4 regions of the Peribacillus sp. NPDC060253 genome follow, and region 2 is predicted to be linked to each of the others. Evidence: riboswitches for the same ligand, from Rfam matches in the RefSeq annotation. Region 2 holds a riboswitch; each other region holds the start of a gene.
The links. Region 2 has a riboswitch for thiamine pyrophosphate ahead of thiC (phosphomethylpyrimidine synthase ThiC). Riboswitches for the same ligand answer to the same signal wherever they lie in the genome.

Region 1: another riboswitch for thiamine pyrophosphate. It lies ahead of tenA (thiaminase II); the one in region 2 lies ahead of thiC (phosphomethylpyrimidine synthase ThiC).
Region 3: another riboswitch for thiamine pyrophosphate. It lies ahead of ACFWE9_RS10570 (ABC transporter substrate-binding protein); the one in region 2 lies ahead of thiC (phosphomethylpyrimidine synthase ThiC).
Region 4: another riboswitch for thiamine pyrophosphate. It lies ahead of tenA (thiaminase II); the one in region 2 lies ahead of thiC (phosphomethylpyrimidine synthase ThiC).

The regions. Positions count from the first base shown of each region.
Region 1 is NZ_JBHXAS010000033.1:26,414-33,949, forward strand. It holds gene ACFWE9_RS11250 (thiazole synthase) at 1-476, opposite strand, end outside; gene thiS (sulfur carrier protein ThiS) at 478-681, opposite strand; gene thiO (glycine oxidase ThiO) at 696-1,820, opposite strand; gene tenI (thiazole tautomerase TenI) at 1,822-2,433, opposite strand; gene ACFWE9_RS11270 (energy-coupling factor transporter transmembrane component T family protein) at 2,474-3,250, opposite strand; gene ACFWE9_RS11275 (ABC transporter ATP-binding protein) at 3,267-4,733, opposite strand; gene ACFWE9_RS11280 (ECF transporter S component) at 4,746-5,330, opposite strand; gene tenA (thiaminase II) at 5,345-6,028, opposite strand; TPP riboswitch at 6,158-6,285, opposite strand; gene ACFWE9_RS11290 (hypothetical protein) at 6,460-6,591, shown strand; gene ACFWE9_RS11295 (MFS transporter) at 6,593-7,536, opposite strand, start outside.
Region 2 is NZ_JBHXAS010000010.1:12,989-20,524, reverse strand. It holds gene ACFWE9_RS04465 (arylamine N-acetyltransferase family protein) at 25-792, opposite strand; gene ACFWE9_RS04460 (carboxymuconolactone decarboxylase family protein) at 1,337-1,702, shown strand; gene ACFWE9_RS04455 (hypothetical protein) at 1,845-2,015, opposite strand; gene thiC (phosphomethylpyrimidine synthase ThiC) at 2,038-3,819, opposite strand; TPP riboswitch at 3,955-4,070, opposite strand; gene ACFWE9_RS04445 (HAD family hydrolase) at 4,186-4,974, opposite strand; gene ACFWE9_RS04440 (histidine phosphatase family protein) at 5,146-5,679, opposite strand; gene ACFWE9_RS04435 (hypothetical protein) at 6,040-6,498, opposite strand; gene ACFWE9_RS04430 (SRPBCC domain-containing protein) at 6,844-7,251, opposite strand.
Region 3 is NZ_JBHXAS010000030.1:34,608-42,143, forward strand. It holds gene ACFWE9_RS10545 (NAD kinase) at 1-256, shown strand, start outside; gene ACFWE9_RS10550 (TatD family hydrolase) at 298-1,068, opposite strand; gene ACFWE9_RS10555 (ABC transporter ATP-binding protein) at 1,087-1,830, opposite strand; gene ACFWE9_RS10560 (ABC transporter permease) at 1,814-2,596, opposite strand; gene ACFWE9_RS10565 (thiamine-binding protein) at 2,593-2,877, opposite strand; gene ACFWE9_RS10570 (ABC transporter substrate-binding protein) at 2,889-3,893, opposite strand; TPP riboswitch at 4,024-4,133, opposite strand; gene ACFWE9_RS10575 (protein-glutamine gamma-glutamyltransferase) at 4,437-5,264, shown strand; gene rarD (EamA family transporter RarD) at 5,358-6,287, opposite strand; gene ACFWE9_RS10585 (amidohydrolase) at 6,368-7,536, opposite strand, start outside.
Region 4 is NZ_JBHXAS010000015.1:1,472-9,007, forward strand. It holds gene ACFWE9_RS06065 (acyl-CoA thioesterase) at 1-85, opposite strand, end outside; gene ACFWE9_RS06070 (M15 family metallopeptidase) at 217-756, opposite strand; gene ACFWE9_RS06075 (DinB family protein) at 831-1,337, opposite strand; gene ACFWE9_RS06080 (DUF459 domain-containing protein) at 1,599-2,300, opposite strand; gene ACFWE9_RS06085 (GNAT family N-acetyltransferase) at 2,525-3,031, shown strand; gene ACFWE9_RS06090 (aspartyl-phosphate phosphatase Spo0E family protein) at 3,123-3,317, opposite strand; gene ACFWE9_RS06095 (Fur-regulated basic protein FbpA) at 3,571-3,783, opposite strand; SAM riboswitch class I at 3,933-4,037, opposite strand; TPP riboswitch at 4,198-4,302, shown strand; gene tenA (thiaminase II) at 4,400-5,089, shown strand; gene thiW (energy coupling factor transporter S component ThiW) at 5,105-5,626, shown strand; gene thiD (bifunctional hydroxymethylpyrimidine kinase/phosphomethylpyrimidine kinase) at 5,595-6,401, shown strand; gene thiM (hydroxyethylthiazole kinase) at 6,398-7,213, shown strand; gene thiE (thiamine phosphate synthase) at 7,194-7,536, shown strand, end outside.

The sequences.
Region 1 (7,536 bases), on a different contig from region 2:
CCAGAGCCAATTGGTGAAGCACCAGGCATGATTGCATGGCACCCCACTTCTTCAAGCCGTTTTGCAAGCAACACGTCATCCGAAGTATAGGGTAATACGATGAATCCAAGTTTCACTAATTCTTCAGCGGCTTTCAAGGTTTCAATTGGATCAGGCAGTAGTGTTTTTTGACAACCAATGACTTCTACCTTAATCATGTCACATAAACCAGAGGCCTTTGCAAGCTGGGCTATGCGCACTGCTTCTTTAGCCGTTTTAGCTCCTGCTGTATTGGGAAGGAGTGTATATTTTTTCAAATCAAGCTTTTCTAAGAAATTAGGTTGAGTGGCTTCAAAGATATTCATTCTCCGGACTGCAAAAGTTAATATTTCCGTCTCTGAAACTTCCACCGATTGCTTTTGAACATCGAAATTCGGATATTTTCCAGTACCTAATAATAATCTTGAAGAAAATTCATAAGAACCAATCTTTAACATATCATCCGCCTCCTACAAAATGTACAATCTCTACCTTGTCACCATTTGACAAACGTGTTTCACTTTGATTTTCTTTTGCCAGTATTTCATCATTCAATTCAACGATCACTACTTTATGATGTAAATTAAAGTGTTGCAAAAGTCCTGCAACAGTTGACTCATCATCAGGAATGCGTATTTTTTCCCCGTTAATAATCAATTCCAATTCAATCACCTCCATTAAGAAAAAATGGTCTGTATCGAACGATTCAATCGAAAAGCGGACCATTCAGGATTTGTCTTTCTTTCCACAAGGTCCGCTATAAGCACGCCTGTAATTGGAGAAAGAAGGATACCATTCCTGTAGTGACCCGTTGCAATGAAAAGCCCTTTGTATGCTGGATGTTCACCAAAGTACGGCAGGCCATCACCTGTTTGAGGGCGTATGCCTGCCCATGTTTTTTCCCATTCGGTTCCTTTTATTGCCGGAAGCAATCGCGTTGCCTTTTCTATTAACGTCGAAATCCCTTCCATACTTACCTTTTGATCGAATGTGTTCGCTTTAACCGTTGCCCCGACAATGATTCTCCCGCCAACTTTGGGTACAAGATAGCAGCCATGTGAAAAGATCGTTTTTTCTAGCAATGGACGATCAGTCAGGACGGAAAAGCACTCTCCCTTTACCGGGTAGGTATCGAGGTTTATCCCTGATTTTTCAAGGAGGAAAGCACTCCACGCCCCACTTGCTACAATTACATTTTCACTAGAGAATTCGCCTATATTAGTGACCACTCCTTTTACAGAGCCGTTTTCCGTACGAAAATCAGAGACATGGACAAATTCCCTTATATCAACACCAAGGGCAGCTGCAGATTTACTAAAAGCGAGCGACAGACTTGTTGCTGAGACTTGTCCATCCTTCGGGATATACATGGCACCCTTAATCTCATCCGAAAGAAGCGGTTCCGATTTCCTTATATCGGCAGTCGATAACCATTCCGCCTCAAGTCCGGCGTTTTGCTGGATTTTGATCATGTTCTTCATCTCGGCTACCTGATCATTCGTTAAGGCCACTTTAAACATACCTTTATTCACTAATTCGATGTCTATTCCGCTTATGTCTTTCAATTCTTCTGCAAGGGCTGGAAACATCCCCCTGCTTTTGCTTGCCAATGTAAAAAGGGGGTTATCAGCTTCCAACTCGGATTGAGCTCCTAACATCCCGGCTGCAGCACTGGATGCTTTACTGGCAAGTCTATCTTTTTCCAATAAAAGGACCTTTTTACCTCGTTTGGCTAATTGAAAAGCAATGGATCCACCAATTACTCCTCCTCCAACAATGATTGAATCATATATGGAATTCATCTTATGTCTCCTTTCCTAAAGACTTCAAATATTGTTTAACAGCTATAACTGGATTTTCAGCTTCAAGCACACCTGACATGACCGCGATTCCTTGTGCCCCCGCATCCCGCACGACATGACAATTGGAAGGTGTTATACCGCCTATTGCAATAATTGGAAGATTGACATTTCTTGTGATTGCATGAAGCTCCTCCACTCCCTTGGGAGGAAGGCCGCGTTTCGAGTCCGTTTCAAAAACATGTCCATAAATCGCGTAATTGGCTCCATTACGGAAGGCCGCTTTCGCTTCATCCATGGAATGGATCGAACAGCCGACACTCATCTCTGGAAATGATCCTTTTACGACTCCGGCATCTAAACTATGAAAAGCCAATTGCACGCCAAATACTTTCTGTGCCCAAGCTACATCCACTCGGTCATTAATGATGATTTTAGATAATGGGATCTTCTTGTCATGTAATAGGGCTACTGCTCGATAGAGTTCTGATGCACTCATATGCTTTTCCCTTAAATAGAAGAAATTAACATATTCCTGAATGCTTGAAGCAATCTCCACGAACTTTTCAATTGGCTGTTTCCCAGTTGAAATAATATGCAATTCCTGTCCATTCATACTAAGAACCCCTTAACTAGTAAATTACAATCTCATACATTCAAATAGGCAGTAATGGGAATTGAATCGATAGATAAAACCCAGCCAACAGCAGGATGATAAAATACAGAATGAATCCATGGTCTTTTTTTGAAAACCCAAATTCATAATAGTATGTTCGATCCCGAGTGTCTGAAAATCGCTTCGCCTCCATCGCAACCGCGATTCGGTGAGCTCGCCTAATGCTTCCGGATAACAACGGGATGGAATAGGCTTTCATTTTAAAATATACCGATCTAATCCCTTTTCCCTTTTCAAAACCACGTACCTTCATCGCGTTTCGTATCGTTTGGAACTCCTCCATCATGATGGGGATGAGCCTTAATGCCGCCATGAAACTATAAGCATATTTCGGTTTAAGCTTAACTTGCTGCATTAACGAATAAAACAAGTTCACGGGTCTCGTCGTCAAGGAAAAAGTTAAACCTAGTGCCGCAAAAAGCAAGGCTCGAAAGCCTACCAGTAATCCCCTCATGAAACTTTCTTCCGTAATCGATATAAGACCCCACTCAAACCAAAGTGTCTCACCTTTACCGAATAAAATCATTGTTAGAGAAGTGGATATAAAAATGAAACAAAACGGGATGGACAAAAGCAAGATGCGTTTAATCGAATGCCCGGTAAAACACAAAAATAAGAGTAAAACTCCAAGCGTCACATTCATCATATAATTCAGATCATGAATGAATAACGCCACAATGCATAATACAATCAATACGACAAGTTTAAGGCTTGGATTGACCTTATGGAGCCATGTTTCTGCACTTGAAACAATCACCTACATGACACTCCTTTTATAATGATAAAACTTTGGTCTCCACAAATCCGGATTGGGTGCTGACCTTTTCATCACTTATTACGTTCCCATCTTTTACCGTCCAGATCCTGGTTGCAAAGTTATTTGAAATATGATCATCATGAGTTACCATGATCACTGTTATTCCGCGCCTTCGGTATTCCTCAAACCATTCCAGTAATGCAAAGGTATTTTTCGAATCTTGACCAAAGGTGGGCTCATCCAAGAGAATGATTTTTTTTTCAATTACGATTGAGGCAGCTACGCTTAAGCGACGCTTTTGACCCATTGATAATTGAAACGGATGTTTATCTTGATGCGCCTCTAGGCGGAACACTTCGAGCAATGAGTGGACTCTCTCCCCTATTTCTTGTTGCGTTCTTTTGTCAATTCGCAATGAATAAGCAATTTCTTCATATACAGAATTTGCAACGAACTGAAACTCAGGATTTTGAAAGACAAACGTCATATGATCGGTTAGATTTTTCACCCTTTTAATAGGGGTACCCATCAATTCATACGTGCCATTCGTTTTTATGAACTGCATCAGTGCGTGCAAGAGAGTACTCTTCCCCGCACCATTTTCTCCCCTGATTACAATCCATTCACCTGAATGGACCTGCAGCTCTTCAACTTTGATTTTCTCTTCTTTTTTCCGAAAACCACTAAAACCTTGGACTTGCATAAGGGGGACACCGTCACTGGATTGGTGTTCGCGAATCGGTTTATTGTCGTGTATATATTCATCCCAAACACCAGGGAACCAAATTCCGTGTTCCTTCATTTCATTTTTATATAGGGAAAGGATGGTATCTTTTGGACCATCAGCTATGATTTGACCGTCATCATTAAAAAGCACGATTCTATCAATGAATTCTAAAACATGGTCAATTTTATGTTCCACGATAATAACGGTCTTGTCTCGTCCAATTCCCTTCAACAAGTCCCAAATTTCTTTTGTTCCTTCCGGATCAAGCATAGCGGTTGGTTCATCCAAAAATATCACTTCTGGTTCAAGTGCCAATACCGAAGCAATCGCCAGACGCTGTTTCATGCCGCCTGATAATGTATCAATACTTGTATGAATAGTCTTTAGGTTCAATCCAACTTGACGGAGATGATGTTGGATCCTCTCTTTCATTTCTTGCTTAGGAACGGAAAGATTCTCAAGGACGAAAGCAATTTCCTCATCGGCAAATGGCATGCAAAACTGACTATCAGGGTCTTGAAAAACATATCCCCATGAAGTAGGGCACTTCAATTCTTCAGCTTTCATCGGGACTTCGATGGAATTTGGTATCAATCCACTTAACACTTGTAAAAGTGTGGACTTACCACATCCTGATGGTCCCAACAAAAGAACCTTTTCACCCCTATCAAACGAGACGGATAGGTCCTTGAATAGCAAAGACTCATCTCCGGGAAATTTCATTCTTAACTTTTCTACATGAACGATTCGTTCCATGGTCATCAACCTCTACTTTTGGTCCAGTTCTGCATAATCCTTACTGGAAACCGGACGTACAAGATTAGTTACTCCTGTTGCTTCCAGGACTTTAACTAGATAGTAAGCAGTCACTCCGGCAAAGAAAATGGAGCCTATGAACCTCGCAATCATGAATAACGATAGATTCCAAAGAGAGAGCGCACCTATTTCCCCATATGCAAAATCCATGAGGACTGATCCCAGGCAGGATGCTATCGCCGCTAATACAGCGACCGACATATTGAACTTTTTATATCTGACCGCCATGAAAACTAGTTCCGCGAACAATCCTTGTACAACTCCATATAAGAGTACGGTTAGCCCCCATGGTGAACCTAGAAAGAATTCTCCGGAAGCTGCAGCAATCTCCGCCAGTAGCGCCACACCCGGTTTCCTCAAAACTAAAAAGGCAACGGGTCCAGCTATAAACCACATCCCATAAATAAGTTGATCTACATGTAATCCTAATGGTTTAACGGAATAATAAAGTGAACCCCAAACGATATAGACTATTCCAAATGCCACGGCAATCACGATCGTGACTAATATATCCGTTAATTTCAACCCTTTTTTCATTGTTTCAATCTCCTTTATACCTCTAATGTTTCCTTATGCACCGGCCATGTCTCTAGACAATAAGCCATTTCCCAAAATGAGTATTCATATTGGCTGCTAAGAATAAAATGCTCCTTCATTCTTTCCCTATCTACATCTGTTACTTTTTCAGCAATCTCATCAAGCCTTGCAATTTGTTCTTCGACCAAAGAGCGGAACCACTCTCCTCCGTAAGCCGCTATCCATTCTTGATATATCGGCTCTTCCGGTTTACACTCTTTCAGCTTTTCGCCGATTTCATAATACAGCCAATAACATGGCAAGATAGCTGAAATAACATCCCCTAAATGACCAGAATATGCCGCACGATACATATGGGAAGTGTAAGCATAAGCAGTTGGTGCAGGTTTGAACTTTTCCCTTTCTTCTTTTGTGATCCCTAATCTCTCAGAAAAATTTTCATGAAGCTTCAACTCCGCTTCATATGTTCCTTGTGCATGGCCGGCAAGCCTGCTTGTTGTATGTAAATCTGTAGCCTTGACTGCTCCTAAAGCTTGAACTCTGGCAAAATGTGATAAGTAATAGGCATCTTGCTTGACATAAAAACGAAAACACTCTATGGGCAATGTGCCATCGCCTATTCCTGCAACAAATGGATGGTTAAAACTTGCTTCCCAAATATGATCAACTTCCTGGCGGATTTCCTCTGAAAACTTCATCTTCATTACCTCCAATTTTTATTTTTTCAATGAATGATACGGGAAAATACCTCCTCTTTTTTGACAAATAAAAAACCACTTTCTTTGACGTAAAGAAAGTGGTTGTACTTGAAATAATACAGAAACGTATTGTTCCAGACCCCACTTCCCTACGCTGGTATAAACCAGATCAGGTTCTAAGGGTCTTAAAGTCATACTTTAATCTCAGCTTCTCAGGTAAAATAGCTTTTACCAATAAAGCACCCCTAGTGGTACAAATTGTATATATAATTCATTTGCCTTTATATTAACACGATAAATCCAATTGTCAAACGGATTAGAAAAGTTTTCAAGCATTGATGTAGATTAATACTTTATAGGATTAATAGCCTTTCAAGCTTGTATCCCCCTCTAACCATGCGCTCTATGCTGGTTGGATTGATAAAAAAAGGTTGAGAAGTTTATTTCGTTATTTACTCGTAAATTCCGTTGATTTACTCGTGAGTTTGCGTGTTTTACTCGTGAGTTCCGTTGATTTACTCGTGAGTTTGCGTGTTTTACTCGTGAATTCCGTTATCTATTAATTTATGCATTTGTTGTTGCTTTTAGTTTTATATTTTCCTCAATCTGTGTTTTATCATAGCTGCCATACTTCTCTTTCACAACCAGTAACGCTAAGGCCGCCATTATGCTCGGAACTGTGAAGGCCATAAATGCATTTTGTGGCGAATAGTTTGCAGCCAGCAATAAACCTATTAATGTAGGGGCAACAATCGCTCCAATTCTACCAAACGCCAAGGCCCACCCTATCCCGGTGGTCCTTATCTCACGTGGATAATACTCGGAAATATACGTATTGGCCAAATTCATCGTACCCACTGTACAGGCACCTCCAAAAGCGATTAAAATATATAATGCCACTGCATTTGAGGTTAATCCTAATATTACAAAGCAGACCGTACCAATGGCACAGAGGGATACAAGTACTCTTCTATGACCCATTTTCCCAACTAAGTACCCTCCAATTATCGATCCGCCAATTTGCCCTATCCCCGATATAAGATTGAAAGATAAACTGGATGTAAGGCCGTATCCGGACTGCTGCATGATTTTCGGTAACCATGTATTGAGTCCGTATACCATAAGTAAACAATTAAAGGCAGCTACCCAAAACGCAAATGTACTAAGAGTACGCTTATCTTCAAAGAGTTTCTTGACTGGAAAGCCTTTTGCCCTTTCTTGGACCTTGGCAAACTCATAGTCGTCCGAGTCTTTATAGTCGCCCTCTGGATCAATGCGATTCAAAATTCCGGCAAGTTTTGCCCCTTGTTTTCGAATAACATAATAGGAAAGCGATTCAGGAAATTGCTTCATGAAGAATGGCAGTGCCAGTAAGGGAAGCGCCCCAATCCAATATAATACCCTCCAACTCATTTGTTCCATCACATACATTCCAATTAAAGAAGCAAGAATGCTTCCAATTGAATAACCACAGTACATTGTAGTTACAATGAGCACCTTATACTTTT
Region 2 (7,536 bases):
ATCTTCGACAGTCTTTGTTGGCTCTTATCTATCAAAATATTGTTTCATTAACTCTTTGAATCGTGTGCCATCTATTTCTTCTTTCGTCATTTTCCCATTTTCCCACTGTGTAAAGGATGTATCGGTTAAAGTGATATTCCCGCTGTTTGTCAGACGTGTGATTAATGGATGTTTGTTAAAAGGCGATTGGGGATTTTCCCTGATGATCGTTTGAATCTCATTCAGTTCCACAACATTCCCTACATGTATGGAAGAATCAAATGCATATCCCATTTTCCAATCGAGATCTTTATGTTTCAGTTTTAATTCAAGGATATGATCCCCATGGTCGGTAACTTCTCTTTTTATCCTGAATTCACCATTTCGAGAAATGACAACTTCTCCGTTTAACGGAACCGGTTTTAAAGGTAGATTCCCCCCAAAGCCCGTATCGACCAAATAGGTTTGGCCCTCATGATTCAAAAGAATGGCGACATGGGTCCTGCCTATTGTCATCCATCCTTGATTGTAGATGACACCCCTGACCATGGAAACATCAAAGTCGTTTTCCATCAAGAAAAAATAAAGGGCCGTATTCAATTCATAACATAATCCCCCCTCATTTCTCACGAGGACTTTGTTCATGACATTCTCTTTGTTGATATCACTTAGATGAGATGCCATGATGGATAGGTTTTCAAAAGGAATGGTTCTCGCTGTCTTATCAAGAATTTCATCTAATTTATCAAATGTCAGTTTTTCATGTCCAGTGATTCCTATTCTTTTCCTGAATAATGCATTCAAATCATTCATCACGATTCCCCCCTTAAGCCAGACACAGATGATGAGTATCTTAACTTTGTTTATCTTTATTATACTTTGCAAATTTCATTCTTCAATCATCAGCCGTTACCATTACCGCCATACAGATAAGGGGGTATATCACACTGTTTTATCTTCCCTAATCATTCTAAGGCAGCCTCTCCCATTCATGCACGAAGCAACTTCTGAATCATTCATTTACCTGTAAGATGATTTTACCTAAGTTTTTATTGGCTTCCATCTGTTCATGCGCCCTTTTTTTTTTTCAAAAGGGAAGACTCGATCGACTTCTTAAAGACACAAGCGGAGAATGGCGAAATATTAATGTGATGCAGGCGATGTAATCGCCCTTTTACTTATTTGCATACTTTTCCATCAATGATTTAAAGCCACCCGCCCTCGGGAATCACTTGGCCCATTGCAGGAATAGTTCAATGATTACTTTGGTAAACTCCTCTGTTTCTGTTTAATCATACATTATTTAGCTCATACTAATGTTTGATAAAAAAAAATTTAGGACGGAGCTGAATGTAAAATGGAATTTGAAGCTAAGAATTCTACTGAAAATGCTCTTTACGATTATAAAGCTGGGCTTGGTGTCTTTACGGAAAAAATGCCCGATCTCGCTGAGAAATTCAACGCGTTTACGGAAGAGTGCTTTAAAGAGGGTCAATTAACCCAGAAAGAAAAACAGCTTATCGCCCTCGGAATCAGCTTATATTCTCAAGATGAATACTGCATTATCTACCATACTAAAGGATGTCTTGACCAAGGCTGTTCAGAACAGGAAATCCTTGAAGCCATTGGAGTGACCGCAGCATTTGGCGGAGGAGCAACCATGAGTCAGGCCGTAACTCTCGTTCAGGAATGCATCCAGGAAATAAACCAGATGAAACAATAATGTAAGGGATAGGACAGTTTGTCCTATCCCTCTTTATTTGTTCGAAGCCGAAATCAAATGCCATATGTGGAAAAATTACAAACAATCACTTCATCATGGTGACTGGTATCCAATATGACAAACAAAGCAGATTAAGGAATCACTACCATTGCAGGCTTTCGATTAAGTGACACTTTGTGCATTCTTGACTATAATCGGTTTTTACAAATTCATGATTACAATTTTCCCGAAAGATGTATAGCTCTTTTTTCAGCTGATCTAATTGGTTTTCCAACTGTTCCATTTCATCTTTTATCTGGATTACCCGATTCATCGAATTCTCCCTTTCGTCCAAATCATTGATAGATTTTTCCGTCCGTTTTCCTGAATTCATTCGCTTTTTCTTTAAGTCCTTCATCGATTACAGACTCAAAACCGAGACCCTTTTCTTTTGCCAAATCACGGATATCCTGAGAGATTCTCATACTGCAGAATTTAGGTCCGCACATGGAACAGAAATGAGCTGTTTTGGCACCTTCAGCCGGTAAGGTTTCATCGTGATATTCAACCGCCCGTTCAGGATCGAGAGAAAGATTGAATTGATCTCTCCAACGAAACTCGAATCTTGCCTTCGAAAGGGCATCGTCTCGTTTTTGTGCATGCGGATGGCCTTTTGCAAGATCAGCTGCGTGTGCAGCAATCTTATAGGTAATGACCCCTACTCGAACATCCTCTTTATTCGGAAGTCCAAGATGCTCTTTCGGTGTCACATAACAGAGCATCGCCGTACCAAACCAACCAATCATCGCAGCACCGATTGCAGATGTAATATGATCATAGCCAGGAGCTATATCCGTTGTCAAAGGCCCAAGGGTATAGAACGGGGCTTCTTGACAGACTTCCAGCTGCTTATCCATGTTTTCCTTAATCAAATGCATCGGCACGTGACCGGGTCCCTCCACCATGACTTGAACATCATGTTTCCAAGCAATCTTCGTCAGTTCCCCTAGTGTTTCCAATTCTGCAAATTGCGCCTCATCGTTTGCATCTGCAATCGATCCAGGACGAAGGCCATCTCCTAATGAGAAAGAAACATCATATGCCTTCATGATTTCACAAATCTCTTCAAAATGAGTATAAAGGAAGCTTTCTTGGTGGTGGGCCAAACACCATTGAGCCATGATCGATCCCCCTCGGGAAACGATTCCCGTAACCCGCTTTGCCGTTAATGGGATATATCGCAAAAGCACTCCAGCGTGTATGGTGAAGTAATCGACACCTTGCTCGGCCTGCTCGATTAAAGTATCTCGAAAAACTTCCCAATTTAAATCTTCCGCAACTCCATTCACTTTTTCCAATGCTTGATATATAGGAACAGTCCCAACTGGCACAGGAGAATTCCTGATAATCCATTCACGTGTTGTGTGAATATTCTTGCCGGTGGAGAGGTCCATTATGTTGTCGGCTCCCCAACGTGTAGCCCAAGTCATTTTCTCCACTTCATCTTCGATCGATGAACTAACGGCTGAATTTCCAATATTCGCATTTATTTTAACGTGAAAATTACGCCCGATGATCATAGGCTCACTTTCGGGATGGTTAATATTTGCTGGAATGATTGCCCGCCCGCTGGCTACCTCTTCTCTTACAAACTCAGGGGCAACATTTTCCCTGATTGAAATGAACTCCATTTCAGGGGTAATGATTCCTTTACGTGCATAATGGAGCTGGGTTACATTGTGTCCTTTCATTGCACGCAAAGGTTTTCTTTTCAATCCCGGAAAAATATCGGCATTGGATTGTGGCTCCACTTTTCTATAACCGTTATCTTCGGGTTTAATTTCACGTCCTTCATACTCTTCAATATCTTCACGTTCCAGGATCCAGTTGCGTCTAATCGGATCAAGGCCTTTCTGAATATCAATCGGATATTCGGAATCCGTATAGGAACCGCTTGTATCATAAACTCGTAAAGGCGGATTCTCCTCTTCACCGAATGCCCCTGTAGTCGGACTTAACTTAATTTCACGCATAGGTACTTTAATATCAGGTCTAGATCCCTCTACGTACACTTTTTTACTCCCTGCAAAACTGGACATAATTGAAACGTTCATGTCATTTACTGAATTACTCATCATGATTTCATTTCTCCTTTTTAAGTTCATTTAAAAAGGACAAAATCCAATCCATTTCGCACGAAAAAGCCGGATCTCATAATTAAGACCCGGCTAACGTTAGTATGACTACAGAAATGACCAAATGAAATGTCATTGTTAAGTAGATTCTAACTTCCCCACGCTGGTATGAACCAGATCAGGTCCTGAGGGTTAAGAAGCTTTACGCGCTTCTCTCTCAGCCCAACTTATATTGGACACCCCTAGTCTGCATAATTTAATTAATTACAGGGTAACTATATATCACCCTGTTGATTCTGTAAATAATTGCAAAGGCCTATATATTTTAATGAATCCCTCCAAAATTTGTTACTTGGAGGAGACCCATCATTATTTTTCCAGACCTTCAAGGATGGGGAAAAGCTCCTCCAAATGCTTGATTTCATAGGTTGGAAGCACTTCATTCCGTTCCTTATCATGTCGATTTATCCAAACCGACTTTATGCCCACTCGTGATGCCCCAAGGATATCGGTCATTAAATTATCGCCGACCATCAATACTTCATCCTTATCCAGCTCCATGATCTCCAAAGCGTGCTCAAAGATGGAAGCATCCGGTTTACCGCGTCCAAATGCACCTGAAATCACGATTTGGTCGAAATAAGGAACCAGTTCAGGCGTAATTTCAAGTTTAGTATTTTGTAGTTCAGGCGAACCATTCGTCAGCAAAAGCAATTTGTACTTTCCTTTTAATTCATCCAGAACACGGAATGATTCTTCATAGATAAATGGCTTTTTGCGCCTCTCTGCAGGGAAACGTTCTGCCAGTTCAAGCCCAAATTCCGGGTCATCGATCCCTAATGCCTTCAAACCTCTCGTCCACGCCTCTTTCCGATAAGCCGGTGCAATCCCGGCCATCTTCCGGAATTCATCATGATCATCTTGAAAATTTCCCCATAGTCCTTCAAATGGGTTGATTCCGATCATTTGAGTAAATGCATATGTATCGTAAGAAGAGTAAAGCTCACGCGCTTCCTTCCGAACCGCTTCTTCAAACTCATCAACATTTAAACCATATTTTTCACCAGCCACTTCACATGTGGCTACAAAAGCCTCTTTCACACTTTTCTGATCCCAAAGCAATGTATCATCTAAGTCAAAAAAAACTGCCTTCACCAAAATGCACACCCTCTTCCCCTATTATTGATTTCGTTAAAAATTACACTATTACAATAATAAACCACAACCATCGGAAAAAGAATAACTATTCGGAAAATGACTATATCTTTCTTAAGATCATTAAATGTTCAACGTGTACAAGACATACTCTTTTTGTCGGGATATCCTTGATTATCTTTCGAATACATAAAGCCTTCCATTGCTGGCAATCTTGAATTTCGGACCGGCAAACCCCCGTCTTATCAGCTCTTTTCTCATATATACCATGAGGGCGGCATGACTTACGATCAGAACATCCCTTTCCCCCTTTGCAAAGACTTCATCCAATACTTTATTGATCCTTTGCTCTGCGATTTTAATTTCCGCTCTAGTCTGCTTGTTGATCAACGAGCAGCATCGAATCCAGATGGCCCAAAGGATGAATGGCAGCTTCACCTTTCCTTTAAGAGGGGGAGAAGGTATTTCCCGCAGCTCCTCCCTCCGATGAACCGTGCTAGGATAGATATGTTCAGCGGTCTTTACTGCTCTCGACATATCACTGCAATAACATTCCTGCCACTCCTCAGCTCGTAATAAAGTCGTTCCGTAAATTATATCCGCTGCATCATAGTCCATGAACCATTGCTTCATATCATCCGCGGTTACGGATTTCCCGGTTGGGAATTCATGGGCCACCTTAAAATGCCGTACTAAACCAATTTTCATATATTCTCCTTTTTATCTTTTGAGTTATTAATTTCATTTTATTGTTGAGGTGCTTATCCATCTAATTAATTATGTAGAATTATACAAAAGGAAGAAAGTGAAAACTACCAAGATTTCGCATGTCATACCAAAAACCTGTACCCATCATATCCATTAAAAGGATCTAGTCCTGCCTTATGCATGATGTGTCTACCAATCATTTAATTTCAAGTTTTCGTGAAAATATCCAAGCGGTACCCTTTTCTTCACTTTTCCTAACAAACGCAAAAAAAGCAGGGGCAGTATCATGATCCAGACCGATGTAAAATAATTCAAGGATAATGAAAAGGGAGAAAGCATATCGCCTTCTCCCATTATCATTCACCCTATGAATTGAAGGTCTGTTATCGTACATCTTTTCCTGAATTTATATTTCCCGCTCAAATCACTGAATTGATAATCATTAAGGGTTTTTCCCAGCATTTCTTTTAGCTTATCCTCCGTGATGTATGCATCCACTGACTCTCTCCAATTTTCTTTTCCGATTAATTCATCGAACGGAATGACAGTTAAAACTTCATCATAAATCTGGATGCTTTGATCGATGCCAAAACTCCCATAGATACTTCCATTTTCATCAGCAAAGATATGCTCCGATTCCAGATCTTCCACCAATATTTCTACAAATCCCTTTGACTTGATAGGCTTGATGGCAATCTCTGCTTCCGCCTTTACAGGTCCCAATCTCTTATCGACGATCTCTATCGTCAATTGAACTTGAAAGGATGGGTACATTTCCTCAAACCCTTCACAAAGTTCCGCTGCAACATTTCGTACCATCTGAACACCCTCCTTTTGTCACTATCATTATATAATATAAATACTACATTTCCTTACCAAAAACCATTCTTCCTGATACTTTGCATCGTTTCTTATTTAAAGATCAACTTATCTTTTTCGATTCATAAAAAGAACATATTCCTGTAAATTGGATTAGAATATCAGATGGATTTATTCCTGAACTCTCATTCATGCTGCGTTAAACAACGTAAAAGAGCTTGGTTATCGCTCAGTAATTGTTTTAGGACATAAATAAGGCTTTAAAGCTGCTAGCGTAGGAAATAACAAGATAAAATAGAGGATGCCTCAGCAACCTCAAATATTTGAACTAAACAAATATTTTCATTAAATGTAGGGGATTTCCTTTCCCTCTATCAACGCTTTCAAATTTGCTAACGACTGATCGAAGCCTCCCGAATTCATTGTAACTCTTGTTCCATTACTTTCCTCATTCAATACAAAGGACATAAGCAATTGTTGCGAATCCAAGTAAAGGGAGAACTCCTGAAAAATAGTTACTTTTATAATCGTTAGGGACATAAGAAGCTTCTCTGTTAGATTATTATGAACACTAGGCATTAAAGTAAAAGTTACCTTCTCCCCTACATTCTGGTTGGGGATTTTCCAAGGAGAACCTGGAACATACCATTGTGAGAGCTTATCCTCATTAGTAATAGCATTCCAAACAGTTTCTTTATCCCCATCTATCAAAATAGAACATATATCTTCTCTATTACCCATAACACCCTCCATTAATTTAATCCAACCAATTGTTATATTTTAACATATCTTATAACGAATACTTATGTGGATATTGTTGGACTTTACTATTAATAAATACAAACCATACATACTCGGCTTCTAAAAAACTTATTTCTTAATCTCCTTCAAAGCATCTGTTTATTTAGGTGTACTCCTATGCTCTTTGCATTTCAACAATTTATTACATATTGTTCTAACTTATTATTCAGCTTAAAAGCCCCACTTAAAAAATGCGATTGAAACCTATTAGAAGTATCATTATTGATTTGGACGGGA
Region 3 (7,536 bases), on a different contig from region 2:
AGTGAGCGAGCTCGCTTCAATCAATAACAATACATATCGGACGCTAGGCTCTTCTTTCATACTAAGCGGAGATAAGACGTTGAACGTCCACCTGGAGCAAAATGGGCCAAGCTATCCAATCATCGGAATGGACAATGAAGCCTTGAGCATCAGTCATGTCGAGAAGATCCAGGTCCGATTAAGCGGTAAAGTCATCAAAACCGTTAAGCTTAAGGACAATTCCTTTTGGGAAAAGGTAAAAAGAACCTTTCTATAAAAAATACTAAAAAGGTACCAGATCTACTATCTGGTACCTTTTTATAAACTATAAAAATCTTTTGTATTTTGATAAAGGATTTCATACACAATTTCAATGGCTAAGCCTTTAATTGAAGCAATTTGACGCACACTGTCATGCATCATGCCCGGATGTGTCCATTTCCCTTTGAAAACCCCTTCAAACGGCCATGGGCCATCCGTTTCAATCATCATTTGCTTAAGTGGGTATACAGAAACCAACTCCTGTATTTCTCTTTCATAACATACATCAGGTGTGACTGAAATGAGGTAACCGTTTTTGGCCATTCTTTCGATTGTGTGGATATCACCTTTAAACCAATGAAAATGTGCCTTTGTGATTTGATGTTTTTCCAACAGATCACAAACAATAGATGCATCATTATGGACGGCATGAAGAATAACCGGTTTTTCGATTTCTTTAGCTAACACCAAGAACCTCTCCAGTAATTCTATATACTCTGACGTATCCATATTGGGATTTTCCTGCCTTAAGTAATAGGGCAGCCCAACCTCACCTACAGCAAACATATCGTGGTGATGTTTCCGCATCCAACTCAGTAAATCTTCCATTTCTTCTTTACTTGGGAGTGGCTGCTCGGGATGAAAACCAAAGGCCGGCTTAATTCGTGAATCTTTGAGTGAAAGATGATAATTGTTTATGGAAGAAGTCAAATTCATGGAAACAGTTAGCAAAGATTCCAAATGAACCTTTTCCATATCCATAAGGATCTGCTTCTGCTTCCATTCATCATACCTATCCAAATGGATATGGCTATCGATGATTTTCATGTTTCATTTTCTCCTTCCTTACGTAGTAACAGTCGGCTTTAGTGCTGCATATAGTTCTCTCTTCAAATTAAAAAATTCATCACTAAGGAGCTGTTCTTCCCTTCTTGGCCTTGGAAATGGAACAACAACCTCTTTTATGACAGTAGCGGGTTTTGCTGATAACACATATATTCTATCGGAAAGGAAAACCGCTTCATCAATGCTATGAGTAACAAAAAGCACCGATCTCCGATTTTCTTCCCAAACAGACATCAGCCATTTTTGCATTTGCAATCTTGTCAGTTCATCCAATGCAGAAAAAGGTTCATCCAGACACATCAATTCCTGTGGACTTAAGATACTTCGAATAAATGCGGCTCTTTGCTTCATGCCTCCAGATAATTCATGCGGATATGCTTTCTCATACTCTTCCAATCCCGCTTTCACCAAAAGGGCTTTTGCCATCTCTTTGTCTCTAATGCCAGCCAATTCACTTCCAAGCAAGACATTTTCCAATACCGTTCTCCAAGGTAAAAGGGAAGGCTGTTGGGGCATATAGCTTATATGGCCTTTTAAGCCATTTATTTTTTTACTATCAAGCGAAATGATGCCCTGATTCGGCTTCAAAATGCCCCCGATCAAGTGGAACAATGTACTTTTACCGCTACCGGATGGTCCAAGGATCGTGACAAACTCCCCATCACCTACATGGAAATGTATATTCTCTAAAATATTTTGTTTACCATCGAAAGAATAGGAGACATCTTTAATTTCCAGCTTCATCCTTTTCACCCTCCTTTCTCTTCCATGAAACAAAGTATTTCTCCAGTAAGTTAATGATTCCAAAAAAGAGAAGGCTCATTCCCATAATGAGGAAAATGGAAACAAACACCCGATCTGTCCTGAATGCAGAGGAAGCTAGCGTCATATAAACGCCGATCCCCGATTTAGCTCCAAGCCATTCCGAAATAACCGCACCCATTACACTATATGTTGCCGAAATTTTCAATCCTGAGAAAATGAACGGAATCGAATGAGGAAGCTCCAGCTTCCAAAATAACTGGTTTCTCCCCGCCCCCATCATCTTGAAATAATGCTTAAGTTCATATGGTGTCTGGCGAAACCCGTCTAATGAAGCAACGGCAACTGGAAAAAAACACACGAGAGAAATCACAATTAGCTTTGGCAGCATTCCAAAACCAAACCAGATCACTAAAAGCGGTGCCAGAACAATGATTGGAATATTTTGTGATAGTATGAGCAGGGGATAAACCGCCTCTTTTACACCAGGAAACAGGTGTAAGATTGCCGCAATTAATAAGCCGATGCAGCTTCCTATAAAAAAACCGGTTAACGCAAGCTCAGTAGTTGATATCAGATGTCCCGAAAGATTGTGAAACGATTCAATTCCTTCAGTCAAAATGGCTGATGGAGCAGGAAGCAGCCATTCTTCAACTTTTAATAAGACTGTCACTGATTCCCATACTATCAGCAACAATAATAAAAGAAAGAAGGGAGCCCCCTTCTTCCAAATTATCCTTCCGATCATGCCCGATATTTCTCCGTTAACGTATCCATGGTAATTCCGCTCGGCTGATATAATATTTTCACTTGGGAAATGACATTCGGCGATCCTATTTCAATCATTCTTACATTCATTTTTTCTATCACGGCGAAAAGTTCGGAAAGCTCACCCTCCATTGTTGTTTCAAGCGGGTGAACCTCATATTTGACACCTGATTCATCAATGATCTTGATTGCTTCATCGACCATAGGGATGACATTTTCCCCTTTAGGGATAATTTGTATACTAATTAATGAATTGGCCATTTTTTTTCCTCCTATTTTGGTAAAAATTCATTGGTAAATGCCTTTTCAGGATCGAAATCACCTTCGAGAAGCTTATTTTCAGCCATCCAATCACTGTAATTCTTCCAAATTTCAAGCTTTTGTTCACCCCAACGCGGAGCATCATCCTGATACTTGGTTGCAAGCCACTCTTGGCTTTTCTTCACTAGTTTAGCATCAAGATCCGGTGCAGCCTTAATTAACATGTCTGCTGCATCATCGGGATTCTTAATCGCAAACTGGTACCCTTTCGAAGCTGCATGAACAAATGCTTTAACGGTTTCAGGATCTTCTTTAATCAGCTTTTCATTTGTGGTCAAAACAGGCGTATAGTAATCAAGCTTATCAGAGTATTCGGTTAAGTAAACCATATTCAGCTTTTCATTTCTCAACTCGGCCTCGATACCTGTCCACCCATAATAAATCCAGGCGAAATCTATATCCCTTTTAACTGAAGTGAAAAAATCTGTGTCCCCTGTGTTCACTATATCCACTTTATTTACATCCGCATTATCTTTTTTCATGAGTGAATCAAGAATGGCCTTTTCAACTGGAGAACCCCAGCCACCATACGTTTTCCCTTCAAAATCCTTGGGAGTTTTAATGTTTTTTGACTCAGGGGAAGCGAAACCTGAGGTATTATGCTGGATGACGGCAGCTAGCGAAACAATTGGCACGCCCTGCACACGAGCCTGCGTGATTCCCTCCTGGTAGCCCACGCCAAATTCAGATTTCCCTGAAGCAACGAGCTTATCAGCACCAGCTTCACCAGGCATGATAATTTCCACATCCAGACCTTGTTCTTTAAAATATCCTTTTTCCTTTGCTACATACAATCCTGTATGGTTTGTATTCGGTGTCCAATCCAGCACGACCGATACTTTTTTTAATTCTTTATGGTTTTCATTTTTAGATGCTTCTTCTTTTTCATTCGTTCCGCCTGCACCACATCCAGCTAAAAGGAACAACGAAGTTACCAGTGGCAAAAATTTTCTCAAGACTTTACCCTCCTACACATTATATAAGATCGATATGCCGGAACTATAACGGACGCCAGGTTCTATTCAAATAAAAAACAAAAAACGCCCGAAGATGAATTCGGACGTTAACATACAAAAACAGAAAGACAGTAATAATATGTATGTTTCCTCCGCTGGCATCATCCAGATCAGGTTCAAAGAGTCAGCATCTAAAGGACGCAATCTCAGCCAGCAATACTGGCCCCCCTACATTTCTCGCACATATGAACTTTTCTCTCTCATTATATCAATTCAGACCGAAAAGGGAATACTAATTTGCTTCTTCTCACTAATTGGAAAGGTTTCCTAGCAGTTTGGGAAATCCAGCAACGCATCTTAAAAAATGTAGATATCCTTATACATGTATGGATCAAGTCGATTATCATTCATTTGTAACGGTGCATGGCACGTTTCAAATAGTCATTTCCGTGCAGGTATTCATATAATGAGCATTACCTGTAGACAATTCAGTGTACTGGTTTTATAAATCCTTAACTTAATAAGCAAAAGGTGGATATGATCATGATAAAGATTAATAACAAAGTATTAGATGTCAGTCAAATCCAACCAGTCATACAATCCGCTAAATCGCTGGAAATTCTCCATTTGCTGGCGGGGTATCCAAACGTTTATGAATATGCGAGCTTGGGTGAGCTTGAATTCGAGATACAACTGAGGCTTCGAGTCATAGAGGCGGCCATTTCGTTAGAAAATAGTCATGCAGAATTTTCAACACTTGAGGAATCGCTATCCAATAAACAATATTGGCACCTTTCAAAGAATGGCACCTTCACCCTTCTGCCAAGGGTTCCTCCACATGTTGCAATTGTAGACATCTTCTTGAATGGAAGGCTATACGCTTTCGAATGCGGTACAGCAATAGTCGTCACTTTTTTAAAGGCGATTTTGGATTTAATCGGTCCGAGGGATTTTGACTATCTTTTTAAAGACCTATTTCTATATGACTGGCACCCTCCAAAGAATATGGCTCTGCTTGTCCATAAAGGAAGAGATTATTTACCGGGGGATAATCTTTACTTCAAAAACCCGGATCACGATGAGGACACTCCTGAATGGCAAGGGGAAAATGCCATATTATTAGGACAAAACCAATTTTATGGCCACGGGATTGGGATTACCAATTCACAGGGAATCATCGATGAATTAAATGGCAATAGAAAGCCGAATGCCAGCATATCAGCATTCCTGACCCAGCATATTATTAGCTTGGATAGTTCCTACTATCGTCCATTCCAAACCAATATCCCCCGAGTAACCCCCGTGCACAGTCCCAGTAGCCTCTCCGATTTGATTGTATCTGAAATAGGTCAAACGCTTTACCTTTCATGACCCTGGCAGTTTACGTAATGTAAACCCGTTTTCTTTGAATTTCGTCATAAAAAAATTGCTTGGCGGATAGATCCGCCAAGCATTTTTTCTTATTCACGCACCAATATTCCTTTTACCTTTAAACCTGCGGGCACTTGCCTGCCCCCATTTTGTAATGGATAGCGTATAAACGGCCAAGGCTGACCATATGAACAAAAAGGCTAAAAGATGTGCTTTGGTAAAGCTCTCATGATAAACAAATACACCGATAAATAAGGATAAGGTCGGAGCGATATACTGAAAAATGCCAAGCATCGATAGCGGGATTTTCTCCGCCCCCTTCGCAAAATATAAAAGAGGTAAAGCCGTGACAATCCCACCGCCGACCAACAGCAAGCCTGTGCTTCCCGCCGTAAAGAATTGCATGTCTGATTGCGTCATCAAATATATGAGGTAACCCAGGGCAAGAGGCGTTACCATCATCGTTTCGAGCGTCAGCCCTATCGCTGATTCGGCCTTGATCATTTTTTTTGCCAAACCATATAATCCAAAGGTCATGGCCAAGACGAGAGAGACCCAAGGAATGGTGCCGAAATGAATGCCAAGGATCAAGACTCCGATCCCCGCAAGCAGGAACGACAAGATCTGGGCTCCGCTCAATTTTTCTTTTAAGACAATCACTCCCAATAATACACTGACTAGCGGATTGATATAATAACCTAGGCTCGTGTCAAGGATTCGTCCTGAATTAACGGCCCAGATGAACACTCCCCAATTGGCTGTAACGAGCAGCGAAGCCGTAAGTAATGCCGCAAAGAGTTTGGGATTTCCCAATATGTTTTTGACATAATCCACGAAGGATTGCCATTTTTTCATGAACATCAATAAAACCAGCATGAAGACGAAAGACCATAATACCCTCTGCGCTAAAATCTCTGTTGCACCGACTCCCTGAAGAAACTTCCAGTAAATCGGAACAACTCCCCACATCATATAAGAAAGGGCGGCATAAATTGCCCCTTCTTTTTGTTCATCCACTTTCATAACCTGCCTTCTTTCTAATTACATTCCTTTATCGAAATCCATCTAACTATTTTGCATACCCATTTCTTTTTTTGCAATTGTTATTTTTTATCATACACGATTCTGTCATCAATGATTGTCATGACCGCCTCAGCTTTTAGCAGATCATCTGGCTCAACTGCAAAGACATCAAGATCAAAAATGGTAAAATCCGCATCATGCCCTTTAATGATCTGACCACGACGTTTTTCTTGACCTATTGCTGCGGCACTCCCTTTTGTATAAAGTGCGAATGCCTCATATACGGAAAGTCTTTCATCCAAGCCATATACATGGCCATCCTCACTGTTGATTTTCGTCCTTGTGACGGCAGCATGAATGCCCAAAATTGGATTTAACGGCTCAATCGGAGCATCTGATCCTCCCGCACAAATAATTCCCATATTCAAATATGTTTTCCAGGCGTAGGAGGATTCCAATAGATTTGCCGGAACCTTTTCTTCCACCCACGGAAAATCGGAAGGTACGAAACCTGGTTGGATATCAAAGATGACTGGTAGTTTTGCCGCGCGCTCCAACAGTTCCGGCCGGACAATTTGTGCATGGATGAGCCGATCCCTCAGTCCCTCTTTTGGAGGGAGAGCTTCCATTGCATTCAAGACATATTCAAAAGCAAGATCACCAATGGCATGGACAGCAATCGGCATTCCAACCTGCCTTGCTTTTTGCACCCATTCCTGAAGTTCCATTTCGGTGAATATCGCCACGCCATTCGTATCTTTTTGATCTACATATGGTTCGCTCAACAGGGCTGTATGGCCTCCTAAGGAGCCGTCAGTAAATATCTTCATGCTGTCGAATTTGATATATCGCGTACCTTCTTGATAACGACCGCCTGCTGCCAGCATCTCTTCAAACGCTCCATGATGGACGAGTAAATTGGCGCGAAAGACCATATTCCGGTCCTCGATGACAGATTTAAACGCCTGATAAGTCGGCATGAAGCCATTGTAATAATGGAGGTCTTCTGTATGCCCGCCAGTCAATCCTACCTTATAGGCGTCCTGTATCGCCTCTGTAAGCGCGTTTTCGATATACTCCTGGTCAATGCCGGGTAGGCTGTCTAAAATAAGGTTCTGCGCCTGGTTCTCCTTAAATAAACCATTTAACCTTCCATCAGGATAACGGCAGATAACCCCGCCTGGCGGTTCTTTCGTATCCTCTTTAATATTAGCTTCTTTAAGGGCGCAAGAATTAACCACCAAGGCAT
Region 4 (7,536 bases), on a different contig from region 2:
TCGTACCAATATTATTTGTATCAGGCGGGAGGACAAGGCTTGTTTTTATGACCAAAGAGTCCCGGCAATTTTTTATTTCTTCCATGGTGACTGCACTCCTTTATGTCTATTTATCACTAGTCCACTTTATCGAATTCTTACCTGTAAAGCAATTCACATGCTTATTTTCCTGCTTTCAGTCATATTTATTCGAAATAAAATAAAGCAGCCCCTAACTCACTGTCCATTTGGCTGCTTACCTTGCTGCAGCTCTCGCAGGCTCAAACCAAATGTCATTTGTAAATGAGGATAATCCTTAAACCCTGCCCAATCCCCACCCCAATCAAAACCTAACCCTTTAGCGATTGTGACGACTTCCATCCAATCCGATTTCCCATTATCATTGCCGTCATATTCCATATCCCAAATGGCCTCGCCCTGTTTGTTTAGGAGGGCAAAATCTATTGCCAAGCCGAAATTATGAAGCGACTCCCCTCCTTTTGCATTCGTTACGATGTTCCCCTTCGTTAAACGGCCTTTTTCATAGAGTGCATTTTGCTCGTCTAAAGAACGGAACCCTGCTGTAATGATTACCGTGATGCCTAATGCATTAGCCTGTTGAATGAGTTCATCTTGTTTTTCGGCAACGATCGGCTGCAGCTCGTCAGTAAGTTTGATATCATCTAGATCAGGTGGCAGCATAAACTTGATCAAGAGACCCAACAACAATCCGAATAACCCCAATACAAGACAGGCCCTTAACCATTTAACATTCACTGAATGATCCTTCCTTTACGAATAACTGTCTGAAAGTGAAAAACTCAACCAAAGACGGATGAGTTTTTCTTCCTTTATAACTTTGATTTCAATTCTTCTATTTGCTTTAAATGTCTTTTTTCATGCAGTCCCACAAATGGAATCCATTGCTTCAAGCTTAATTCTTTAAACAGCGGGTGGGGAAAAGACTTTTGTTCGAGATCATTTTCTTTTGCATGGTCAACGAGATGTAGAAATGCTTTACGGGAGTCAGATAACTTATCCTTAACCTCATTCAAAGTTTGAAATGACTCTGACGGAATGACATATGGCGGGGCCTGTACCTTCACTTCGCGATTTAAAGTGAGCTCGATCGGTTTATCTCCAGCAGGAATCCTCTCATCGCTTTGCAATTTATCGGCAATGCTTTTTGTTATGGCCCTCTCCATTAAATATAAATGATCCAATACCTGTACAATGCTCCAGCGGCCTTCTTCTGGATGGGCGTTCAGCTGTTCATCCGATAGTCCGGTAACAGTATTTAACAGTTCTTCTCTGATTTTTTCATTTTCATTCATTTTAGCATCCCCTTTTCTAGGCATGGTTAGTCTGCATTAATTATTCCATGTTATATATGAATGTGTAAAATAATAATACTTTTTTGCGCCTTAGCGCGGATCACTGAAATTTGAAGAAATAACCAAAACACAGTGACAAGGAGATTCCTTTGAACCTCCACTAACTATCCATTTATTTACTGGTTGAATTCGTGATAACATCGTGAATGGAAAAACTGATACAGATGAGGGGATCATTGAACTAGCAAAAGCGGCAAATACACAGAAAGAATTCTGTGCATGGAATTACTTGAAATCGTAACTTTCCAAAATCCGATTCGTAATCACCTGATACCCTTTTTCATTCGGATGAATCTTATCACTGAAATACTCCGATTTCTTTTTATTTTCAAAAAGATCATTGGTAGAAATGTATATCATGTTCTTATCCTTTTCCACTATCCTCTTTATTGATTGGTTATAGTCCTGGATGTGCTTTTCAAGTTTTTGATTGTCTTTAAATGGGTTATAGAGTCCTACCACTAGTATATTCGCTTTATCGTTTTCCTTCATTAGAGTTGAGGTAATTTTATTCAGGTGCTTGATGTACTCCCGTTTACCCTTATCGATTTTACAATCACTTATTTTCTCCAAGTTCCCACCGTTACTATTGATAAAGTCATTCGTTCCAATATAAACGATGAAAGTACTTGCTTTATCAAGTTTCGTGTTAATGCGATAGTCATCAAGCTGTTTAATAACACCATCCGTTTCCTGTCCCTTTATACCGTAATTCCAAAAAGTCACTTTTTGTTTGGAGTCAGGATTATTCAATTCATCCTCCAGACCCTCTACATAGCCTTCCCCATCCTTATCACCTTTTCCATAGGTTAATGAATCTCCAAAAGCCATCACCCTTTGCACATCCTTCGACTCGGAAGCTTGAAATTTATATGCAACAAAACAAATACCTAGTACAATAATTAATAAACCTGCCATTTTCTTCATTTGTGTTTCTCCTTTGCATATTCACTATGAAGTATTTCATTTTTTAAATACCCAAAAATCTGCATTATTAACAATAAAAAAAATTGTCAGATAAAGAGTAAAAAGTGTATGATAATATAAAACTTTCAATGGATTAGGTTTCGCTCACCTTTCCTTCATAATTTGTGAGATGATGACTCTTTATTCCGGATATTGAAAATATATGATAGATAGGAGTTTAAATGATGGACGAGTACATAGAGTTTAGGGAAGCAGAACGGTCGGATTTACCAAAAATTGTAGAAATATATAATTCCACAATTGCTTCAAGAATGGTTACTGCAGATACGGAACCTGTTTCCGTACAATCGAGGATTGAATGGTTTGAGAATCATAACTCAGAAAGTCGACCGCTGTATATCATTACTATAGAAGGAAAAACTGCAGGATGGATGAGCTTTCAATCTTTCTATGGTCGGCCCGCCTATAATTCTACGGCAGAGATCAGCATTTATATTGATGATTATTTCCGGGGAAAAGGAATTGGACGAACTTCGATTCAAAAGGCAATAGAAGTGAGCCCAAAATTAGGGGTGAAGACTCTTTTAGGTTTCATATTTGCTCACAATATACCGAGCCTGAAGCTTTTTTCAAAATTTGGTTTTGAAAAATGGGCAAACTTACCACAAGTTGCCGAGCTGGATGGCATTGAACGGGACTTGGTCATTCTTGGTAAACGTATCGATATTTAAATATAATTATTTAAAAGCTATTGCCTTCAGCAGTAGTTTTTTTAGTTTAAACGCAGGAGTCTATTATGAAGCTTAACCCCAAACGGCGGGTTTAAAAATGCTTATAAACATTCTGAAGCGCGAAATATTCAGATTCTCTTTTCTTGGCTAATGCATTTAACAGGGTATCCAGTTCTTGACTTGCTTGAATAGTTAGAAAACTGGTAAATCCATAAATTGCTGCCAATTTAATCATTTCCTGTCTCTTCTCTTCTATTCTTTCAACAGTTACCTTTCGACAATGCATTCTATACACACCTCCCATTAATTCAATTTTTTTACACTTATCACTATAATGAAACTTATAGTTAAAATCAACCATTTTTAGGAATTTAAATGTGTTATTTTGTATGTTAAATGTGACAAAAAGCCTACTTTTTTCTTAATATATGTATTTTTTGTGACATCCCTCTATATAGACATAAATAAAAAAGCATTCACCCCTTGTTACACTGCGAATGCTTTCAAATATCCCTTATCCCAAGATAATCTATCGTTTACTATGTCATCCATTCCGAAGGTGTCTCGTTATTAGGTCTATTTATAACAATTTTATATTCATCTTCCAGTACTTTTAACGGGGCATCATAAAGGTGCCTTTCATCAGAGGTTTTGTATACTCCATTTGCCAATAACGCTTCTATCAGCAATGTCTTCCTCTGTTCGATCCTCTTAATTAATTCTGCCATGTAAATGGCTCCTTTCTTATTCATCTTAGAGCCTGCTTCAAATTGAGCTAAAATGTAACAGATTTCATTATCACCAAATTATATATACCTTTTCTATTATGTCACTAAACGTTATTTCACAAAAATAAAAGCCCCTTCTAATTCAAGAAGAGGCTGCAGTGTCCGTACGGCTCTTCTTATCTTCCAAGCGTTAGCTTGTTGGATGTAGCACAGTTCCCAAAATGGGTCTGCTGCCGAGGTTTCGTTGGGCCAAGTCCCTCCACCTCTCTGGATAAGAATTATTTATATATAATTGATGTAGACATGATTTTATCCCAATTATCAACAAAAGTCAATTGCCCTGTTTTCCCTTATTTCAAGGCGATATATGGTTTCTTCATGCAAATTCGGGTTGCATTTTCTTCGCTTTCTGATATGATGTCAGTAATTACATACAATTCACACCACTAGGGGAGTCTTTTTTAAGACTGAGATGGAAATTGTTCCGGACCCTTTGAACCTGAACCGGCTCATACCGGCGGAGGGAAGTGGATGATATCGTCCGTACACTGACTTTATCCATCTACCCCGTTCCGTTATTCAGGAGCGGGTTTTTTTATTGGATTAAAGCAAAGGGGACCATTCTAAAGGAGGATGAACAATGGAGAATACTAAATTAGGAACCTTCAGTGATAGACTTCACGAACGTGCAAAAGGAATTTGGAAAAGGAACCATTCACATCCTTTTGTCCAGGCAATTGGCAACGGCACTCTTCCTGAAAAGAAATTTGCCTATTACTTGAAGCAGGACTATATCTATCTCATGGATTATTCCAAGCTCTTTGCCTTAGGTGTCATTAAAGCTCATAATGTCGAAACCATGGCAAAGTTTGCGAGTATCTTGAATGAAACCCTTCAAGTGGAAATGGACATCCATCGACAATATGCTTTGGAATTCGGTATCAGTTCAAAGGAATTAGAAAATACAGAACCAACTCCAACCACGCTAGCCTATACAGGTTACATGCTAAATGCCGCGCAGCATGGGACTTTGGCAGACCTGATCGCCTGTCTCCTACCATGTGCTTGGGATTATTATGAAATCGGTTTGAAATTAAAAGCACAAAATGGTGAAGCATTGGATAATAATCGTTATGCCGATTGGATTAAATCCTATTCATCTCCTGAATTCGGTGAAGCACACAAGTGGCTGATTGCTTTGTTGGAAGAATTAATCGAAGGCATGCCTGAAAATGAACTTCTTAGATTAGAAAAGCACTTTTTGGTGACTTCCCGCTATGAATATTTATTTTGGGAAATGGTTCAAAACGAGCAGGATTGGCCACTGTAGGTCGTTAACATGATGATGAATCCAATCAAGAAAATGACGCTGACCGCCATGATCACGGCCATCACGACTCTAAGCAGTTCCTTTATATACATCCCTGCCGGATTTGCAAAAATCTTTCCTATTCAGCATCTCGCAAATGTCATGACAGCCGTTTTATTGGGACCTGCTTATGCTGTAACACAAGCTTTTTTAGTTTCCATCATTAGAAACATATCTGGTACCGGTTCAATTTTCGCCTTTCCGGGCAGCATGATCGGTGCACTTTTGGCTGCCGTTCTATATCGAAAAACTCAAAGCTTAAAATTCGCTTGTTTAGGGGAAGTGATAGGAACTGGGATTCTTGGGTCCCTAGCTTGCTATCCACTGGCGGTTCTCATTTTGGGAGATAAAGCAGCCCTTTTTGGGTTTTTGCCAGCTTTTATGCTTAGTTCTTTTGCGGGTGCCATTTTAGCTTTCATATTACTAAAAATACTATTCAAAAATAATTATATGAAGGGGTTTTTTTATGAAAACAGCATTAACCATCGCAGGCTCTGACTCAGGGGGCGGTGCCGGAATACAAGCAGATTTAAAAACATTTTCTGCACATGGGGTTTTTGGCATGTCTGTCATTACAGCCGTAACGGCACAAAACACAATGGAAGTGCGTTCAGTTCAGGCTATCGAAACCGCTATCATCACAGATCAAATCGCAGCTATTTTTGAAGATATTCATGTAGATGCAGTAAAAATAGGCATGCTAGGCTCAAAAGAAATTGTGGAAACAGTCACTGCTTCTCTTAAAACCTTCTTACCTGACATCGTTATCCTTGATCCTGTCATGATTTCCAAAAGCGGCCATCATTTGCTCGACGAAAAGGCTGTCACTGCTCTAAAAACCGAATTGCTTCCAATTGCAACACTTGTAACCCCTAATGTACCTGAAGCTGAAGTTCTTACTGGCTTGTCGATTCGAACGAAGCAAGATTTTTACAAGGCATGCATGTCCATACAAGAACTAGGGCCTAAAGCCGTTTTACTTAAAGGAGGCCATGCAGCAGGTAATCCAAACGATCTTTTTTATAATGGGACGGACTTCCACTGGATCGAGGGAGAACGCATTCATACAAAAAACACACATGGAACAGGTTGTACCCTATCTTCCGCCATTACATCCAACCTGGCAAATGGACTATCAATGGAAGAGTCGATTGAACAGGCCAAAACCTACATTTCTGAAGCGATACGTAATAGCTTTTCAATCGGTAAGGGTCATGGACCTGTCCACCATTTTCATTCGTTTTCAAAAAAAGAAAGGAGTGACTTAATATGAAGGTTTCAGCAGCTGACTTGTTCGGGAAGGTAAGAGCAAGAAAACCACTCATTCACCAAATCACCAACTTCGTTACGGTCAACGACTGTGCAAACGCCACGCTTGCCATCGGTGGTTCACCTGTAATGACATCCAGTCCTAGAGAAGTGGAGGAAATGGTCAATTTAGCAGATGCATTGGTCCTGAATTTCGGTACGATAGATGATAAAGCCTTGGAGGCAATGGAGATAGCCGGTAAGGCGGCAAATGCCAAAAATATCCCGGTTATTTTGGACCCGGTAGGAGTTGGTGCCACCTCCTATCGTACAGAGAAAGTCGCAGAGCTCCTGAAGAAGGTTACCTTCCAAATCATCCGCGGAAATGCTAGTGAAATCCTTCGATTGATGGGTGGGGATATCGTTACACGCGGAGTGGATTCAGGGGAACTTCAGATTAGCAATGCAGAGCTGGCTGCATGCGCTGCAAATAAACTAAATAGTGTTATCGTAGTCAGCGGAGCAATGGATGCTGTCAGCGATGGGAAAAATACGTCTATTATCCATAACGGGAATCTACTTTTAACTAATGTTACAGGTACGGGATGCATGGCCACTGCTCTTATAGGCACCTTTTCCGGAGTTACGGACGATTTCTATTCTGCAGCAGTTGCAGGGATCTCGACCATGAGCATTTCAGGGGAACTAGCTGCTGCAAAGCTTCAAAAAGATGAAGGAACTGGAACGTTTCGTGTGCGATTAATCGATGCAATATCGAGAATGGATAAGGAAATTTGGCTGAATGAGGTGAAAATAAATGAAGAAGTCCCAAATTGATTTAAGCCTATATTTAGTTACAGAGGAATCGATCTCCATAGAAAATTTGACCAAAATCATAGCAGAATCGGTTTCAGGAGGAGTCTCGATCGTACAACTTCGAGAGAAAAACAATTCCTCCCTCTCCTTTTATAAAAAAGCTGCTGCATTAAAACAGTTACTGAACGAAATGTCCATTCCCCTTATCATTAATGACCGGGTGGATATAGCACTTGCTGTTGGAGCGGACGGAATTCATATTGGGCAAGATGACCTTCCACTTCCTGTCGTCAAACAAATGGTTCCTGACCATATGATTATCGGTGTCTCAGTCTCCACCCTGG